DNA from 2 places in the Kocuria sp. HMSC066H03 genome. Region 2 is predicted to be linked to the other one. Evidence: predicted binding sites of a transcription regulator. Region 2 holds the regulator's gene; the other holds the start of a gene.

Region 1 (9,609 bases), on a different contig from region 2:
CCGAGGCTCGCCCGGGGTGCCCCAGCCGTTGGCAGGGGGCCGGGCTGGCGGCGTCGTCATCTGGGCGTGCCGCGGCGGCCCGTCGAACCGCGACCACCGGCGGCGCGGTGGCAGCCTCGCGCTGCCCTCGCGGGGCGAGCGCGCGGCGTCGTCGACCGGGTCTGTCGCCGCGGCGAACCGTGTCCCCGCACCAGCGGCTCGGCGAGCACCGGCGGCGCCGCGAAGTCCCCTGGACGGTGCGGGGGCGCGTCCCGGTGTGACAGGGCACGGGGCGCGCTCGGTATCATGGCAGTCAATCCACCACCGCGTCCGGCCCGAGCACGGCCGGACGCACTCTTTCGAGGAGGTCATTCATGTCAGGTCACTCCAAGTGGGCCACGACCAAGCACAAGAAGGCGGCGATCGACGCCAAGCGGGCCAAGGCGTTCGCCAAGTACATCAAGGGCATCGAGGTCGCGGCGCGCATGGGCGGCGCGGACACCTCCGGCAACCCGGCGCTCGAGCTCGCGGTGTCCAAGGCCAAGAAGAACTCCGTGCCGAACGACAACATCGACCGCGCGATCAAGCGCGGAGCGGGCCTGACCGGCGAGACGATCGACTACACCGAGATCCTCTACGAGGCCCGCGGCCCGCAGGGCACCGCGCTGTACATCGAGTGCCTGACGGACAACAAGAATCGCGCGGCCTCCGAGGTGCGCGTGGCCGTGACCCGTCACGGCGGCACCATGGCGGACTCCGGCTCGGTGGCGTACCTCTTCGAGCGCAAGGGCGTGGTGGAGGTGGCCAAGACGGACGGCCTCACCGAGGACGACGTCCTGATGGCCGTGCTCGACGCCGGCGCGGACGAGGTCCTGGACGAGTCGGACGTGTTCGAGGTGGTCAGCGAGGCCACGGACCTGCCCGCGATCCGCGCGGCGCTGGACGAGGCCGGTCTGGAGTACAACAACGACGACCCCCAGTTCCGCGCCACCATGAAGGTGGACCTGGACGCGGACGGGGCACGCAAGTTCCTCAAGCTCGCGGACGCGGTCGAGGAGCTGGACGACGTGCAGAACGTCTACTCCAACGCGAACATCCCCGCGGACGTGATGGCCCAGCTCGAGGACGACGAGTAGGCCCGTGGCCCGTCCGCAGGCGGCAGGCTCCCAGCGCGTGCTCGCGGTGGACCCCGGACTCACCCGGTGCGGCTTCGCCGTGGTGGACATGTCCGCCCAGCGCACGGGCACGTTCGTGCACGTGCAGGTGAGCGGCTCGCGCGCCCACGAGGCGCTCGAGCACCGCGTGCTGACCGTCATGGAGGCCGCGGACGAGCTCATGGAGCGCTTCCGCCCGGACGTGGTGGCGGTGGAGCGCGTGTTCGCGCAGAACAACGCGCCCACGGTCGTGGGCACCGCCCAGGCCACCGGCGTGGTCATCGCGGCGGCGGCCCGGCGCGGCATCCCGGTCGCGTGGCACACCCCCTCCGAGGTCAAGGCCGCGGTCACCGGGGACGGCTCCGCGGACAAGGAGTCCGTGAACCGGATGGTCGTGCGCATCCTGAAACTGGACGCCCCGCCCCGCCCGGCCGACGCCGCGGATGCGCTCGCGCTGGCCGTGTGCCACGGCTGGCGCGGCGGGGTGGCAGGGATGAACGCGGTGGCGGCCACCTCCACCCACTCCGGGTCCCGTCCGTCACGGTCCACCGGCACCACCGGTACCACCGCGCTGACACCGGCCCAGCAGGCGTGGCGCCGGGCGGAGTCGGCCTCGCGCGCTCCGGGGGCCCGCGGCGGCAGCCCCGCACGGGGCAGACGCGGCTGAGAGGGGCCTGTGGAAGGCTCCGAGGGCCTGTCCGCGGTCGAGCGGGACCGCCGCCGGCTGCACCGTTCTCGCCCGCCCCGGTGTCCCACGGGTGGCGGTGGTCCACGCCCCGTTGCACCGTCCCCCCGCTGCGGCGCCCCCGTTGGTACAGTGGCCCAGAACCGTTCGCACACGTGTTCGAATCCGACGCGGCACCGGCCGCGCCCGAGCGCCGGGGCAGCCGCCCCCGCACCACCCAGCCCCCCGGAACCGGTGGGCGCACGAGCCCGGCCCCGGCCGGAAGAGGGGAGCAGCCGTGATTGCCTCGGTGACCGGTGAGGTGGCCTTCGTGGGCGCCACCCTGGCCGTGGTGGAGGTCTCGGGCTTCGGCATCGAGGTCCACGCGAGCCCGCACACCCTGTCCGGACTGCGGGTGGGAGCCACCACGCGGCTGCACACCGCGTACATCGCCCGCAAGGACGAGGCGCCGCTGCTGTTCGGCTTCGCCCAGGCGGACGAGAAGGAGATCTTCTCGGTCATGCTGGGAGTCTCCGGCGTGGGGCCGCGCACCGCCCTCGCGGCCGTCTCCGTGCTCGGGCCCGACGATGCCCGCCGGGCCATCGCGGCCGGGGACGACAAGGCGTTCACGGCCGTGCCGGGCATCGGGCCGAAGTCCGCGCGGCGGATCGTGCTGGAGCTCGCGGACAAGCTCGTGCTCCCCGAGCCTCCCGCCCAGCAGGCCGCCCAGCCGCAGATGCCGGTGTGGCGGGACCAGGTGGTCGATGCCCTCACGGGCCTGGGGTGGAACGAGAAGGACGCCGTCCGCGGCATCGAGGACGCCCTGCAGACCCAGCCCGAGCTCGGTGACTCCGGCAACGTGGCCGAGATCCTGCGCGCCGTGCTGTCGTGGCTCGGCACGTCCAAGGGCACCACGCACGCGCCCACCGGGAGGCGCTGAGCATGGCCGTGGAGGAGCGCGGAGCTGCGGGGCGGCAGCGCCTCGTGGGCGCCGAGGGGGACTACGACGACCAGCAGCTGGAGGCGTCGCTGCGGCCGGGCACGCTGGACGACTTCGTGGGGCAGAAGCGCGTGCGCGCGCAGCTCTCGCTGGTGCTCGAGGCGTCCAAGCTGCGCGGGCGCACCGCGGACCACGTGCTGCTCTCCGGGCCGCCGGGTCTGGGCAAGACCACCCTGGCCATGATCATCGCGGAGGAGCTGGAGGTCCCGCTGCGGATCTCCTCGGGCCCCGCCATCCAGCACGCGGGGGACCTCGCGGCCATCCTCTCCTCCCTGACCCACGGGGAGGTGCTCTTCCTGGACGAGATCCACCGGATGTCCCGCCCGGCGGAGGAGATGCTCTACATGGCCATGGAGGACTTCCGCGTGGACATCGTGGTGGGCAAGGGCGCCGGAGCCACCTCCATTCCCCTGGACCTGCCACCGTTCACCCTCGTGGGCGCCACCACGCGTGCCGGCCTGCTGCCCGGGCCGCTGCGGGACCGCTTCGGTTTCACCGGGCACCTGGAGTTCTACTCGGTCCCGGAGCTCGAGCTCGTGCTGCGCCGCTCCGCGGGTCTGCTGGACCTCACCATGACCTCCGAGGCCTTCACGGAAGTGGCTTCGCGCTCGCGCGGCACCCCCCGCATCGCCAACCGGCTGCTGCGCCGCGTGCGGGACTGGGCACTCGTGCACGGTGTGGAGCGCATCGACGCCCGCGCGGCCGGGGCCGCCCTGGACATGTACGAGGTGGACGCCCGCGGGCTGGACCGGCTGGACCGCAACGTGCTCTCAGCGCTGGTGGGCAAGTTCAACGGCGGCCCGGTGGGCCTGTCCACCCTGGCCATTGCGGTGGGGGAGGAGACCGAGACCGTGGAGACGGTCGCCGAACCCTTCCTGGTCCGTGAGGGCCTGCTCGGCCGCACGCCCCGGGGCAGGATCGCCATGGCCGCGGCGTGGGAGCACCTGGACCTGGAGGTTCCCGAGCACGCCGCGTTCAAGGATCCCTCTCTGAGGTCCGCGCTCGCCGCAGACCCGTCACCGGGAGATGCATCCAGCGGGTGACCAGATCCATCCCCTAAGCTGGGAGGAATTGGTGTGTGGGCCCGGTCGGCACCGGTGTGTCCCGGGGTCCGTGCACCCGAGTCCCTCATCCCTCGACAGATCGGATTCTCCGTGACCATCCTCGCAGAGACCCAGCAGGCAGCCACCGGCGGCGGGAGTGCCTGGTTCCTTCCCGTCATGCTCCTGGCCATGGTGCTGCTGCTGTGGCTGCCCATGCGGCGGCAGAAGAAGGCCCAGGCCGAGATGAAGACCAAGCAGGCCAGCATGGGCCCCGGCACACAGGTGATGACGAGCTTCGGACTGTTCGGCACGCTGCACGAGATGGACCGCGAGAACAACAAGGCCGTCCTGGAGATTGCCCCGGGGCAGCTCGTCACCGTCCACTCGCAGACCGTCACCACCGTGGTGGACGAGACCCCGGAGACGGACGCCGCAGAGCACCACGCCGCCCAGCTCCCCGCCGACGGCTCCACCGCCGCACACGCCGAGCAGGACGCCGTTTCCACCCACGGCACCGCGGCCGAGCACGACGCCCCGATGCACGACGACCCGACCCGCGGCACCTCCTCCCACGGTGACGTCACGGGCGGCTCCGCTCCCACGGTTGACGGCGTGGACCGCGCCGAGCCCGGGAACGGGACCGACCCCCGCGGCCGCGGCGAGCACGGCAACCCCACCATCTGACATCCCCCCGATGAGAGACGGGCCGAGGACCTCGGCCCGTTTCTCATGTGGTGACCGGCGTGCGCGTCCGGTCACGGTCTCCCCGAAGGACGGCAATGGCAGCACAGAAGAAGAGCTCGGAGACCTCGGAGACTCCGAAGGCCTCGACGTCATCCCGGCGGCGGCGCAAGGGCTCCGCCGAGGACTCCGGATCCGCCCGGAAGTCCACGTCGTCACCCCGGACCAGGAAGCCTCGCACCGGGGCCGCCGCGGCGGCGGCCAGGGCCCGCGGGTCCCTCGTGGCGCTGGTGGCGGTCATCGCCCTGCTGGCCGGGCTGCTGGTGTACGGCGTCACGACCGACCGCACCGGCTGGGCCCCCAAGCTCGCCCTCGACCTCGAGGGCGGCACGCAGATGGTGCTCACGCCGTCCCTGCAGGGGGAGCAGGCGGGGCAGGAGATCACCCAGGAGCAGCTGGACCAGGCGGTGGAGATCATCCGCCAGCGCGTGGACGGCGCGGGTGTCTCCGAGGCGGAGATCACCACCCAGTCCGGCAACAACATCGTGGTGTCCCTGCCGGGCACGCCGTCCGCGGAGACCCGTGAGCTCATCCAGACCTCGGCGCAGATGGCGTTCCGGCCGGTCATCGTCACGGGCCCGGGGGAGGCCACCCCCAAGGAGCAGCGCACGGACCCCAAGGACGTGCCCAAGGCCAAGTCGGCCCCCGAGAACTCCTCGGACCCCCGCTGGATCACCCCCGAGCTGTTCGCCCAGTACGAAGCCCTCGACTGCAGCGCACCCCAGCCGCAGAAGGACCGGGAGACCCAGCCTCAGGACAAGGCCACCGTGGCGTGCGATCCCCAGGGCAACGCCAAGTACATCCTGGGCCCGGTGGAGATCCCCGGCACGGACATCGAGGACGCCTCCTACGCCCCGGCCACGAACTCGCAGGGCAACGCCACGGGCGGCTACGCGGTGAACCTGCAGTTCAACGAGCAGGGCACCGAGACGTTCAAGCAGCTCTCGGAGCGGCTCTACGGCTACGGCCAGGGCGGCCAGCAGGACCCCCGCTCGCAGTTCGCCATCGTGCTGGACGGCTCGGTGGTCTCCGCGCCCACCATGAACTCCGTGATCTCCGACGGCAAGGCCCAGATCACGGGTGACTTCACCGAGGACGAGGCCAAGTTCCTGTCCGAGCAGCTGAAGTACGGCGCGCTGCCCGTCTCCTTCACCATCGAGTCGGAGCAGCAGGTCTCCGCGACCCTGGGCAGCAACCAGCTGCAGATGGGCATCATCGCCGGTCTGATCGGCCTGGCGCTGGTCTGCATCTACTCCCTGTTCCAGTACCGCTGGCTGGGCCTCGTGACCATCGCCTCGCTCGTGGTGGCCGGTGTCATCACCTACCTCGCCATCACCCTGCTGGGCTGGGGCGCCAACTACCGGCTGTCCCTGGCCGGCGTGGCGGGCCTCGTGGTCGCGATCGGTCAGACGGCGGACTCGTTCATCGTGTACTTCGAGCGCATCCGCGACGAGATCCGGGCCGGGCGCACCATTCCCGCGGCCGTGGACCACGGCTGGCAGCGGGCCCGTCAGACGGTCCTCGCCTCCAAGGCCGTGAACCTGCTGGCCGCGGTGGTGCTGTACTTCGTGGCCGTGGGCAACGTGCGCGGCTTCGCCTTCACCCTGGGCCTGACGGCCATCGCGGACCTCATGGTCGTGTTCCTGTTCACCCACCCCGTGATGGTGCTGCTGGCACGCACCCGGTACTTCGGATCGGGCGCCAAGAACTCGGGGCTGGACCCCGAGGCCCTCGACGCCGTGCCGCTGTACCGCGGCGCCGGCAGGATCCGCACGCCGGAGGACTCGGACGGTCTCACCATCGCCGAACGACGCCGCCGCGCTGCCCAGCAGAGCAGCGGCACGGAGACCGCCGCCCACCCCGCCACCGACGGCACAAAACCGCACGACGGCGCCGCGAGCGCGAGTGGTGCGGGCAGCGGCACCGGGGCCGGCGCGCCCACGGCTGACGCGGCGTCGCCCACCGAGGGCACCGACCGGGCGGGTTCCTCCGCCGTTCGCACCGACCCCCAGGAGGACCAGCGATGAGCAACCGTCTCGCGCGTTTCGGCAACGACCTGCACAGTGGTCGCACGTCCTACCCCTTCGTGCAGAAGCGTGGTCTCTGGCTGGCTGTGAGCCTCGCCCTGATCGTGGTCTCCATCCTGATTCCCGTGGTCAAGGGCGGTTTCAACCTGGGCATCGACTTCACGGGCGGGTCCGAGTTCACGGTCTCCGGTGTGGAGAACCCGGACGCCTCCGTGGGGGAGCGGGCCGTGGCGGACACGGCGGGCACGCAGGAGGCCACCGTGACCAACATCGCCCCCGGAACCGTCCGGGTGCAGACCCAGCAGCTGGACGACGACCAGACGCTCGCGCTGAAGCACGAGCTGCAGGACGCGTACGGGGTGGGCGAGGACCAGGTCACCTCCACCTTCGTGGGTCCCACGTGGGGCCAGGGCGTCACGCAGCAGGCGCTGTGGGGTCTGCTCGTGTTCGTGGCGCTGGCGCTGGCCCTGATGGCCCTGTACTTCCGCACGTGGAAGATGTCGGTCTCCGCGATCGCGGCCATGCTGACCACGATCGTGATCACCGCGGGGATCTACGCGCTCGTGGACTTCGAGGTGACGCCCTCGGCGATCATCGGCTTCCTCACGGTGCTCTCCTACTCGCTGTACGACTCCGTGGTGGTCTTCGACAAGGTGCGGGAGAACACCTCCGGGCTGCTGGACGGCACCGCGCCGGGGGAGCGGAAGAAGCGCACCTACGCGGAGCAGGTGAACCTGGCCGTGAACCAGACGCTGGTGCGCTCGATCAACACGTCCGTGGTGGGCATCTTGCCCGTGGGCTCCATCCTGTTCATCGGTGCCTACCTGCTGGGTGCAGGAACGCTCAAGGACCTCTCGCTGTCCCTGTTCGTGGGCATCATCGTGGGCACGCTGGCCACCCTGTTCGTGGCCGCGCCGCTGTACTCGTGGCTGCGGGACCGTGAGCCCGCCGTGCGGCAGCAGAGCCGGGAGGTGCTCGAGCAGCGCACCACCGACGCGCCCCCGGTCAGCTCGGACCCGGTCTCCGCGTGAGACCGGGCGTCCGCCCCGACCCCTCGACACCGCGAGCGCGGTGACCGTGGCCCCCGTGCACAGTGCACGGGGGCCACGGCCTTAGACTGGACCATCAGCCGCGCAGATCAGGCCCACCACGTCCTCGGCCACCGCGGCCACGCTAAGGAGGCGACGGATCATGTCCAGCCAGTCCGATCCCCGGGTCGACCGTGCCGCGGTGGACGAGTCCGCCTCCAGCGACGACCACGCCACCTCGGGCCAGGCGCCTGAGCGCGCGACCGAGCCGCTCCGCGCGCCGATCCCGTCACGCAGGGCGGGAAGCACCCCCGCGGGCGGCACCCACTACGTGCTGCCGGCATCACGGCCGGTCTTCGGCCGCGCGGTCTTCCCTGGGCGCAGCGAGCGCACACGGTCCACGCTGTCCGTGCTGAGCGGGGAGTCCGTGCCCAGCTCGCCCATCCTGGTGCCCCTGCTGCGCACCGTGCAGAGCACCCACCCGGACGAGGACCTCACGGTCCTGGAACGCGCCTTCCAGGTGGCGGACGCCCACCACGAGGGTCAGAAGCGCAAGTCCGGTGACCCGTACATCACCCATCCCGTGGCCGTGACCACGATCCTCGCGGAGCTCGGGATGACCGGGGCCACGCTCGTGGCGGGTCTGCTGCACGACACCGTGGAGGACACCCCCTACACCCTGGACGAGCTGCGCGAGGAGTTCGGGGAGGAGGTCGCCGCCCTGGTGGACGGCGTGACCAAGCTGGACAAGATCCACTACGGGGAGAACGCTCAGGCCGAGACCGTGCGGAAGATGATCGTGGCCATGGCCAAGGACATCCGCGTTCTGGTCATCAAGCTTGCGGACCGGCTGCACAACGCGCGGACGTGGCGCTTCGTGTCCTCCGCGTCCTCGGGGCGCAAGGCGCGGGAGACCCTGGAGATCTTCGCGCCGCTGGCCCACCGGCTGGGCATGAACACCATCAAGTGGGAGCTCGAGGACCTCTCCTTCGCGGCGCTGTACCCCAAGGTGTACGACGAGATCGTGCGCATGGTGGGGGAGCGAACGCCCGAGCGGGAGCGCCACCTCGCGGAGATCCGGGGTCAGATCGCGGAGGCCCTGGAGGGCTCCGGGATAGAGGCCACCATCACGGGCCGACCCAAGCACTACTACTCGATCTACCAGAAGATGATCGTGCGCGGGAAGGACTTCGACGAGATCCACGACCTGCAGGCCGCGCGGGTGCTCGTGGACTCGGTGCGCGAGTGCTACGCGGCACTGGGTGTGCTGCACGCCAAGTGGCGGCCGCTGCCCGGGCGGTTCAAGGACTACATCGCGATGCCCAAGTTCAACATGTACCAGTCGCTGCACACCACGGTGATCGGTCCGAACGGGCGCCCGGTGGAGATCCAGATCCGCACCCACGAGATGCACCGCCGCGCCGAGTACGGCGTGGCCGCGCACTGGAAGTACAAGGACAAGGTCAACCAGGCGAACTCCGCCACGCCCAAGGCCAAGGAGGGCGAGCTGAACTGGCTCAGCTCGCTCGTCTCGTGGCAGGAGGAGGCCAAGGACTCCTCGGACTTCCTGGACTCCCTGCGGTACCAGATCAACACCGCCGAGGTGTATGTGTTCACGCCCAAGGGCGAGGTCATGGCCCTTCCCACGGGGTCCACCCCGGTGGACTTCGCCTACGCGGTGCACACGGAGGTGGGCAACCGCACGATCGGCGCCCGGGTCAACGGCAAACTGGCCCCGCTGTCCTCGCAGCTGCAGCACGGCGACCGCGTGGAGATCCTCACCTCCAAGTCCGAGCAGGCCGCGCCCTCCCAGGACTGGCTCAAGTTCGTGGGATCGCCGCGCGCGCGGACCAAGATCCGGCAGTGGTTCTCCAAGGAGCGCCGTGAGGAGGCGATCGAGCGCGGCAAGGAGCTGCTGACCAAGGCGCTGCGCAAGCACCACCTGCCGCTGCAGCGCACCGTGACGAGCGAGT
Region 2 (9,609 bases):
TCCCTCCCCGGTGGCGCGGACGCCCTCGAGCTGCTCGACGCCGCCGTCACCGCCCTCGGGGGGCAGCGGCGGGACGGTCAGCGCTTCATGGCGGCCAAGGTGGCCGAGGCCCTGCAGACCCACCGCCACCTGCTGGTGCAGGCGGGCACGGGCACGGGCAAGTCGCTCGCCTACCTGGTTCCCGCGCTGGTCCACGCCAGGACCTCGGACAAGCCGGTGGTGGTGGCCACGGCCACCCTGGCCCTGCAGTCGCAGATCACCGGCCGCGACGTCCCCCGCCTGCTCGACGCACTGGAGGACGAGCTCGACGACCGCCCGGACGTGGCCCTGCTCAAGGGACGCTCCAACTACGCGTGCCTGCACAAGGTGGAGGGCGGGTACCCGGAGGACGACGACGCCGCTCTGTTCAGCGCTCCGGTCGCACCGTCCGGCGGCGTGGGAACGGACCGCCCTCTCGGAGGGCTGGCGCAGCAGGTTCTCCGCCTGCGCGAGTGGGTCGAGACCACCGAGAGCGGGGACCGGGACGACATCCAGCCGGGGGTCTCGGACGCCGCGTGGCGCCAGGTCTCCGTGACGGCCAAGGAGTGCCTGGGGCGCAAGTGCCCGCTCGTGGAGGAGTGCTTCGCGGAACGTGCCCGCGCTCAGGCGGGTGAGGCGGACATCGTCATCACCAACCACGCCCTCCTCGCGATCAACGCCTTCGAGGGCCTCGCGGTGCTCCCGGAGCACGACGTCGTCATCGTGGACGAGGCGCACGAGCTGCGCGACCGGGTCACCGGCGCGGTCACGGCGTCGTTGTCCGCGGCGGCCGTGCGCGCGGCGAGCACCGCCGTCCGCAAGCACACGGCGGCCTCCAGCGACGCGCTGGAACGCGCCGCGCAGGCCTTCGACAAGGCGTTCGACGACGAGGACTCGGGTCTGCTGCCCCGGGGATTCACCGAGGAGCAGGTCTACGCGGTGCGGGGGATCCAGGACGCCGCCCGCACGGGACTCAGCGACACCAAGGGCGATTCCAAGGGAGAGGACGCCGGACGGCACGCCGCGCGTTCGCGGCTCTCGGAGCTGCTGGACACCTCCGAGCGCATGCTCGGGGCGGACACCGCGCACGACGTCCTGTGGGTTTCGCGTGTGGGCCGGTGGAGCCCCACGGAGGGGTACGTGGGCACCTCGGCGGGAGAGCCTGCCACGCTCAGCATTGCGCCCCTGAGCGTGGCGGGGCCCCTGCGCGAGGGCCTCTTCGACGGCCGCACGGTGGTGCTCACCTCCGCGACACTGGCCGTGGGGTCGTCCTTCTCGTCGGTCGCCGGGTCCCTCGGCCTGCAGGGCCCGGGGGCGCCCCCCTGGCGGGGCGTGGACGTGGGAAGCCCCTTCGACTACCGCCGCCAGGGGATCCTCTACGTGGCCAAGCACCTGGCCAAGCCCGGGAGGGGAGTCTCGGAGGAGCAACTGGGCGAGCTGCTCGAGCTGCTCGAGGCCTCCGGAGGCGGGGCGCTCGGCCTGTTCTCCTCACGACGCGCGGCGGAGGACGCCGCAGAGGCGTTGCGGGAGCGGACCGAGCTGCCCATCCTGTGCCAGGGGGACGCCTCGCTGCCCTCTCTCGTCAAGGCGTTCACGGACGACCCCGCGGCCAGCCTGTTCGGCACCATGAGCCTGTGGCAGGGGGTGGACGTCCCCGGGCAGTCCTGCCGGCTGGTGGTGATCGACCGGATCCCGTTCCCCCGCCCGGATGATCCACTGGGCACCGCCCGCACCCGTGCCGCCGAGCGCGCCGGGGGCAACGGCTTCATGACGGTGTCCGCCTCGCACGCGGCTGTTCGGCTCGCCCAGGGCGCGGGACGGCTGATCCGTGCGAGCGGGGACAAGGGTGTGGTGGCGGTTCTGGACTCCCGCCTTGCGACGGCCCGCTACGGGTCCTTCCTCGCCCGGTCGCTGCCCCCGCTGTGGCCCACCACGGACAAGTCCACCGTGCTGGGGGCGCTGCAGCGGCTGGGCCGGCAGTGAGGTGAGGGCCCCGCGCCGCCGCTACAGAGAGCGCAGGACGGAGACGACCTTGCCCATCACGGTGGCGTGGTCGCCGAGTATGGGTTCGTAGCGGGTGTTCTGCGGCAGGAGCCAGGTGTGGCCGTCGCGCTGCCGGAAGGTCTTCACCGTGGCCTCGTCGTCCAGCAGGGCAGCCACGACGTCCCCGTTCTCCGCGGAGTTCTGCTGGCGCACGACCACCCAGTCGCCGTCGCAGATGGCGGCGTCGATCATCGAGTCCCCGGCGACCTTGAGCATGAACAGCCGGCCGTGGCCCACGAACTGCCGTGGCAGCGAGTAGACCTCCTCGACGGACTGCTCGGCGGTGATGGGGCCGCCCGCGGCAATGCGGCCCACCAGGGGCACGGGCACCATGGTGTCGTCCTCGTCCGCGGCGGGCACCGAGCCCAGGGTGGGCGTGAGGGGCGAGACCGTGGCACCGCCGGAGGCTTCACCCTCCTGGGGATCCTCCTTGCCCAGGTGGTGGTCCAGCTCCTGCTGGCTGAGCGGTCGCAGCACCTCCATGGCCCGGGGGCGTCGGGGGTCACGGCGGAGGTACCCCCACTTCTCCAGCTGACCGAGCTGGTGCGTGACGCTCGACAGGGACGCGAGCCCCACGATGTCCCCGATCTCCCGCATGGACGGAGGGTACCCCCGCGTGGCGATCGAGCGCTGCACGGCGCCCAGGATCCTCGCCTGACGGTCCGAGAGTGTTCGAACGGGTCGGCCAGGTGTCTGCTGAGCGGGGGAAGTGGTGCTCACGAGCGGGGTCCTTTCGCCGTGCCGCACAGGGCGTGCCCGGGGGCCGGGCCGCGGACCGCTTATGCGTGTCGGAGACGTGGGGTCGACTGTCACATGTGTGGGGCCAGCTTAACCCGGGTGACCTGCGCATTCAAATATGTGTTCGAAACGGACCTCGACACCGTTCGTACATCCGTGCTAGAACTGTCACCAGACATTCGAAGATGTGTTCTACCCGCTACCGCGGTTCGAACACCGCCGCCCGGTGGGCGGCATCGACCGGAACACCAGGAGGTTGCCATGACCGCTCTCATCATGCCGAGGCCCGTTCGCCGGGCCACCGGAGTACGTGGCCAGTCCAGCATCCAAGCCGGTGTCGCCCGTCAGCAGGACGCCGCCGGCGGGGCAGGGCACGATCTCGGACCGGGGATCATGCGCTTGACCCGCCGCGGCAGACTGCTGCTGATCGGACTGCCCGTGGTCACCGGAGCCGCAGCGCTGCTCGTGGTGGCCGCGGTGTTCCTGCTGCCGCCCACCGTCAACGCCTCCACGGACCCCGTGGGTGAGCCCGTGACCCAGAGCGTCACGGTGCAGGCCCGGCAGAGTCTGTGGGAGATCGCGGTGGCCGCCGACCCCGACCGCGACCCGCGGGAGGTCATGGACGACATCGCGGAGCTCAACGGCCTCAGCTCGTCCCAGCTCTCGGCCGGCCAGGTCCTCGAAGTTCCGGCCCGGTAGGCCCTGCTGACTCTGCGGCCCCTGCGGGCCCGATAGGATGAACCGGTGAATTCCGCCGCAGATCCTCTGGCCTCCCTCCCGATGCGTGACGACCTGCAGGGGATGTCCCCGTACGGGGCTCCGCAGCTGCAGGTGGAGGTCGCGCTGAACACCAACGAGAACACCCACCCCGTTCCCGACGCCGTCGTGGACGCGATCACGGATCGTGTGAACCTCGTGGCCGGGGCGCTGAACAGGTACCCGGACCGGGACTTCACCGCCCTGCGGAAGGCCCTGGCCTCCTACCTGGGGCACGGCCTCGACGAGCGGAACATCTGGGCGGGCAACGGCTCCAACGAGGTGCTGCAGCAGATCCTCCAGGCCTTCGGGGGACCGGGGCGTTCTCTCCTCAGCTTCGTTCCCACGTACTCCATGTATCCGTTGCTCGCACTGGGAACGGGCACACGGTTCATCGCGGGGGAGCGGGACGCCGACTTCTCCCTCACGGCGGACGCCGCGGCCCGGCAGGTGGCCGAGCACGCGCCCAGCGTGGTGTTCCTGTGCTCGCCCAACAATCCCACGGGGACCGCTCTCGAGCTCGACGTGGTCGATGCCGTGTGCCGCGCCGGAGAGGCGCACCGCACGGTCGTGGTGGTGGACGAGGCCTACGCCGAGTTCGCCCGCGGGGGAACACCGTCCGCGCTGACCCTGCTCGAGGACCGCCCCCGGCTCATCGTGTCCCGGACCATGAGCAAGGCCTTCGCCCTGGCTGGAGCCCGCCTCGGCTACTTCGCGGCGGCGCCGGAGATCGCGGATGCCATGCGGCTCGTCCGGTTGCCCTACCACCTGTCCTCCGTCACCCAGGCCACCGCGCTGGCGGCACTCGAGCACCACGGTGCGCTGCTGGCCACCGTGGAGGGCATCAAGACCCAGCGTGACCGGATCGTGCGGGAACTCACCCGTCTGGGGCTCGCACCGTCGGCGTCGGACTCGAACTTCGTGTTCTTCGACTGCGGCGGAGACGCGCACGCGATGTGGCAGGCCCTCCTGGACGACGGGGTGCTCGTGCGGGACGTGGGGATTCCCGGGCACCTGCGGGTCACCGCCGGCACGGAGACCGAGACGTCCGCGTTCCTGGACGCCGTGACGGGGTACCTGTCCGCGCGCTGAGTCACGACGGACCCACGGTCGCCGGAGGCCGGGGGCTGGCTGCGGGCGGCGCGTCGGCCAGGGCGCGGAGCAACTGCGGTCCCGCCTAGACTGGAACGACCCGCGCGCACCACGCGTCCCGCCATTGCCGGACCGGCCGCGCGCGGGCGGATCGAACCACGAGGAGTCAGTGCCAGACATGAGTGCGACCGAGAAGCAGCGCACCGCCACGGTGGAACGCGTCACGAGCGAGTCCACGGTGCGGGTGAGCCTGGACCTGGACGGCACGGGCACCTCCCGCATCGACACGAGCGTGCCGTTCTACGACCACATGCTCACCGCCCTGTCGAGGCACTCGCTCATCGACCTGGACGTCACGGCGCACGGGGACACCCACATCGACGTCCACCACACGGTCGAGGACACGGCCATCGTGCTGGGCGAGGCATTGCGGGAGGCGCTCGGGGACAAGCGCGGGATCCGCAGGTTCGGGCAGGCCACTGTTCCCCTGGACGAGGCCCTCGCCTCGGCGGTGGTGGACGTCTCCGGCCGCCCCTACGTGGTGCACACCGGAGAGCCCGAGGGACAGCAGTACCACCTGATCGGTGGCCACTTCACGGGGTCCATGACCCGTCACGTGCTGGAGTCCCTGGCCCACCACGCGCAGCTGTGCCTGCACATGGACGTGGTGCGCGGGAGGGACCCCCACCACATCGTGGAGGCGCAGTTCAAAGCGCTGGCCCGTGCACTGCGCGAGGCCGTGGAGCTGGATCCGCGGATGGCCGGCACCATCCCGTCCACCAAGGGCGCCCTGTGAGCGCCGAGGTGATGGACGCGCAGGACGCGCCGAGCGTCGTCGTGCTGGACTACGGCGCGGGGAACGTGCGCTCGGCGGTCCGCGCGCTGGAGGCCGCGGGCGCGCGCGTGCGACTCAGCGCGGACCCGCGCGACGTCCTGGACGCGGACGGGCTCGTGGTGCCGGGCGTGGGTGCGTTCGAAGCGGTGATGGAGGGGCTGCGGTCGGTGGACGCCCCCCGGCTCATCGACCGGCGCGTGAGTGGCGGCCGCCCCGTGCTGGGGATCTGCGTGGGTCTGCAGGTGATGTTCGACCGCGGCGTGGAGCACGGCCGCGAGACCGCGGGCCTCGCGCAGTGGCCCGGAACCGTGGAGCGACTGGCCGCGCCCGTGGTGCCCCACATGGGCTGGAACACGGTGCGCCCGCCCGAGGAATCGGTGCTCTTCCGGGGCCTCGAGAACGAGCGCTTCTACTTCGTGCACTCCTACGGTGTGCAGGACTGGGCGTTCGACCAGAGCATCGAGGTCATGGCTCCTCCCGCCGTGACCTGGTCCGAGCACGGCACGCCGTTCGTGGCCGCGGTGGAGAACGGACCGCTGAGTGCCACGCAGTTCCATCCCGAGAAGTCCTCGCACGCGGGGATCGCCCTGCTGCGCAACTGGCTGGCCACGCTGCCTCGCACGGGCCGGCTGGACGACCGTCTTTCCGACCCCGCAACGGAGCATGCCTCATGACCGCCTCGGTCCTCGTCCTCGTCGCCGGCGCCTTCTTCGTCGGTGGCGCCATATCGTTCGCCCAGCAGCGCAAACCCGTGTGGTCGATCGTGCTGCTCGCCCTGGTCGCCGCCGCGCTGATCGGATACGGCGCGTACTCGTGGTTCACGAGCGTGTGAGCACGTTTTTCGGCACGGCGGGCGTGCTGCCGGTGACGCGGTGCGCAGCCCCGCCCAGGACCTGACCCGGCTCGCCACACCGGGCGTCGCCCCGGACCTGATCCTGCTCGCCGCCTCGGCGCCGCATCCGAGACCCGGATCGGCGGAAGGACCGGGGCAGGCTCCCGAACCGGCCACCCCGCGCCCCACGGCGCGGACACCATTCGACGGCGCGCCGTCCGGCGCCCACGTGAGGAGACCCATGACAGAGAACACCGACCGTCGGCTCGAGCTGCTGCCCGCCGTGGACGTGCAGGGCGGGCAGGCCGTGCGCCTGGTCCAGGGCGAGGCCGGTTCCGAGACCGGCTACGGAGATCCACTGGAGGCCGCGCGTGCCTGGCAGGAGGCCGGGGCCGAGTGGCTGCACCTCGTGGACCTGGACGCCGCGTTCGGCCGAGGTGACAACATCGAGGTGCTGCGCCGTGTGGCGGAGAACCTCGACCTGAAGATCGAGATGTCCGGGGGCATCCGGGACGACGAGTCGCTCGAGCGCGTGCTGTCCCTGCGTCCCGCGCGCATCAACCTGGGCACGGCCGCGCTCGAGAACCCGCAGTGGACGCACCGCGTGATCGCGGAGCACGGGGACGTCATCGCCGTGGGCCTCGACGTGCGCGGCACCACGCTCGCGGCTCGCGGCTGGACCCGGGACGGCGGGGACCTCTGGGAGGTCCTGGACCGGCTCGAGGCGGACGGCTGCGCGCGCTACGTGGTCACGGACGTCACCAAGGACGGAACGCTGCGCGGACCCAACACCGAGCTGCTGGCGGAGGTCGCGCGCCGCACCGAGAAGCCCGTGGTGGCCTCGGGCGGCATCTCCTCTCTGGAGGACATCGCCGCGCTGCGCGAGCTGGTCCCCTCGGGTGTGGAGGGAGCCATCGTGGGCAAGGCGCTCTACGCGGGCAAGTTCACGCTCGCGCAGGCCCTCGACGTCGCGGGGCGCCCCGGTGCCTGACGACGCCGCCCGCCCCCTTCCCCCTCACATCGCCGCGCAGCTGCGCTCGGCCGGCGGCCCCACCGACACCGGCGGCCAGGCCTGGGAAGGGCGCAACCTGGGGGAGGGCACGAGCCACACCCACCAGTTCCCAGACGATCCCGGGACCGCCGACCCCGGCGCCGCCCGTGCGCTCGCCGCGTGGCGGGACGGCCAGGCGGGGGAGCAGAACGTGGTGGCCGCACTGGCCGGCATCCGCGTGTTCGTCCCGATCGTCGCCCAGGTCTCGCGCTCACACATCACGCAGGACGGGCTGGTCTCGGACAAGGAAGCCGACATGGCGCTCGTGAGCCTGCAGGCCTCCGACGGGCGCAAAGCCCTGCCTGTGTTCACCTCCACCGAGGCGCTGAGCGCGTGGAACCGGGACGCCCGTCCGGTGGCGGCGGACATCCGCCGTGCCGCGCTGTCCGCGGTGCAGGAAGGCTCGTCGCTGCTCGTGGTGGATCCGGCGTCGGACCCGGCCTTCGTGGTGCGGCGCCCGGCGCTGTGGGCCGTGGCCCAGGGGAGGGAGTGGACGCCGTCGTACCGGGACTTCGCCGTGGACGACGCCGTGACCCGCGCGGCGGTGGGAATCCCCGGGATCGTCTCCGCGATCGCGGAACCGGGCCGGGGTGTCCACGGCGTGCGCGCCGATGCCGCGGTGCTGCGCGGCGGGGGAGAGGGCCCTGAGCTCACGGTGTCGCTGCAGCTGAGGGCCGGACTTCCGGAGCCCGAGGTCCGTGCGGCCGTGCAGGCGTTCCAGGAGGCCCTGGCGGGGGAAGAGGTCGTGGCCGAGAACGTGGACTCGGTCCAGGTCCGACTCACGTCCTGACAGCTGCGGCCCCCGACGACGTCGGGAGCCGCAGCCCGTGGTGGCCCGGCTCAGCCGTAGACGGGTCCGGTGAACTTCTCCCCGGGGCCCGCGCCGGGGGCGTCCGGGAACGGGGACGCCTCGCGGAACGCGAGCTGCAGGGACTTGAGCCCGTCGCGCAGCGGGCCGGCGTGCTGCGAACCGATCTCCGGTGCGGCGGCGGTGACGAACCCGGCCAGGGCCGTGATCAGCTTGCGGGCCTCGTCCAGGTCCTTGAGCTCGTCGGCGTTCTCCTCCGCGGCCAGACCGCACTTCACGGCCGCCGCACTCATGAGGTGGACCGCCGCCGTGGTGATGACCTCCACGGCCGGGACCTCGGCGATGTCCCGCATCTGGTGGTTGACCTCGTCGAGGGCCACCTGGGGCAGCTCGGCGGAGCCGGCGGCGGGGGTATGCTCCGTGGTGCCCGCGGACGGGTTGGCGGTGAATTCGAAGCGCTCGGGGCGCGGTTGCTCGGACATGGTCTCCACTGTAGAACAGCGGGACCGGCGCGCCGAGGTCACGAGAGTCTGGTGCAGGCGTGCCCGGGTGCTGCGGGCCGAGGCGGTCCCGACCAGGCGAGGGGAGCATCACACCACAGCGGACGGAGCCCGAGGGGACTGGCGCGCCAGCGTGGCGGTGCGCTAGGATAATGAGCAGTGTGCAAGCGGAGGCAACTCCCACCCGCCGCCGATCCCGGGACATCCCGGGACCCACCAGGCGTGCGGGTCCCAGACCTGAACGGTCCCACCGTCCTCGGACGGTGTCTCCGATTCGCGGTCTCCGTGTGGTGTCCAACCTCCGTTTGCGCGTGCCGCAACGGAGGTTTTGTCGTTGTGGCGGCAGTCCCGCTCACGGGGTCACCCACGAAACTCAGGAGATTGGCATTAGCGATCCACGTATCAATGACAGAATCCGTGTCCCGGAAGTCCGTCTGGTCGGACCTGGCGGCGAACAGGTCGGCATCGTGCGCGTCCAGGACGCGCTGCGGCTGGCCCGTGAATCGGATCTCGATCTGGTCGAGGTCGCCCCGAACGCCAAGCCTCCCGTCGCCAAGCTCATGGACTTCGGCAAGTACAAGTACGAAGCCGCGGTCAAGGCCCGCGAGTCCCGCAAGAACCAGGCCAACACGGTTCTCAAGGAAGTGCGTTTCCGTCTGAAGATCGACACGCACGACTACGAGACCAAGGTCGGCCACGCCAAGCGCTTCCTCTCCGCGGGGGACAAGGTCAAGGCCATGATCCAGTTCCGCGGTCGTGAGCAGCAGCGCCCCGAGATGGGCGTGCGCCTGCTCGAACGGCTCGCGAACGACGTCGCCGAGGTCGGCGCGGTGGAGACCAACCCCCGCGTGGACGGACGCAACATGGTCATGGTCATCGGCCCCCTCAAGAACAAGGCCGAAGCCCGTGCCGAGGCCCGCAAGCAGCAGCAGCGGG

The links. Region 2 encodes LexA, which represses DNA repair genes until DNA is damaged. Its sites were predicted from a motif close to TCGAACANNTGTTCGA; they were not measured.
Region 1: ruvA (Holliday junction branch migration protein RuvA) is a predicted target of LexA. The motif match lies at 1,966-1,981, and genes of this name have one in related genera.

What each region holds. Positions count from the first base shown of each region.
Region 1 covers NZ_KV807509.1:86,111-95,719, forward strand. The annotation lists gene HMPREF2833_RS09280 (YebC/PmpR family DNA-binding transcriptional regulator) at 354-1,115, shown strand; gene ruvC (crossover junction endodeoxyribonuclease RuvC) at 1,120-1,800, shown strand; gene ruvA (Holliday junction branch migration protein RuvA) at 2,096-2,737, shown strand; gene ruvB (Holliday junction branch migration DNA helicase RuvB) at 2,740-3,840, shown strand; gene yajC (preprotein translocase subunit YajC) at 3,952-4,524, shown strand; gene secD (protein translocase subunit SecD) at 4,620-6,608, shown strand; gene secF (protein translocase subunit SecF) at 6,605-7,639, shown strand; gene HMPREF2833_RS09315 (RelA/SpoT family protein) at 7,800-9,609, shown strand, end outside.
Region 2 covers NZ_KV807503.1:339,023-348,631, forward strand. The annotation lists gene HMPREF2833_RS01445 (ATP-dependent DNA helicase) at 1-2,001, shown strand, start outside; gene lexA (transcriptional repressor LexA) at 2,023-2,781, opposite strand; gene HMPREF2833_RS01455 (LysM peptidoglycan-binding domain-containing protein) at 3,061-3,498, shown strand; gene HMPREF2833_RS01460 (histidinol-phosphate transaminase) at 3,544-4,647, shown strand; gene hisB (imidazoleglycerol-phosphate dehydratase HisB) at 4,826-5,443, shown strand; gene hisH (imidazole glycerol phosphate synthase subunit HisH) at 5,455-6,156, shown strand; gene HMPREF2833_RS12480 (hypothetical protein) at 6,153-6,314, shown strand; gene priA (bifunctional 1-(5-phosphoribosyl)-5-((5-phosphoribosylamino)methylideneamino)imidazole-4-carboxamide isomerase/phosphoribosylanthranilate isomerase PriA) at 6,556-7,305, shown strand; gene HMPREF2833_RS01480 (SseB family protein) at 7,298-8,155, shown strand; gene HMPREF2833_RS01485 (DUF1844 domain-containing protein) at 8,206-8,655, opposite strand; gene infC (translation initiation factor IF-3) at 8,985-9,609, shown strand, end outside.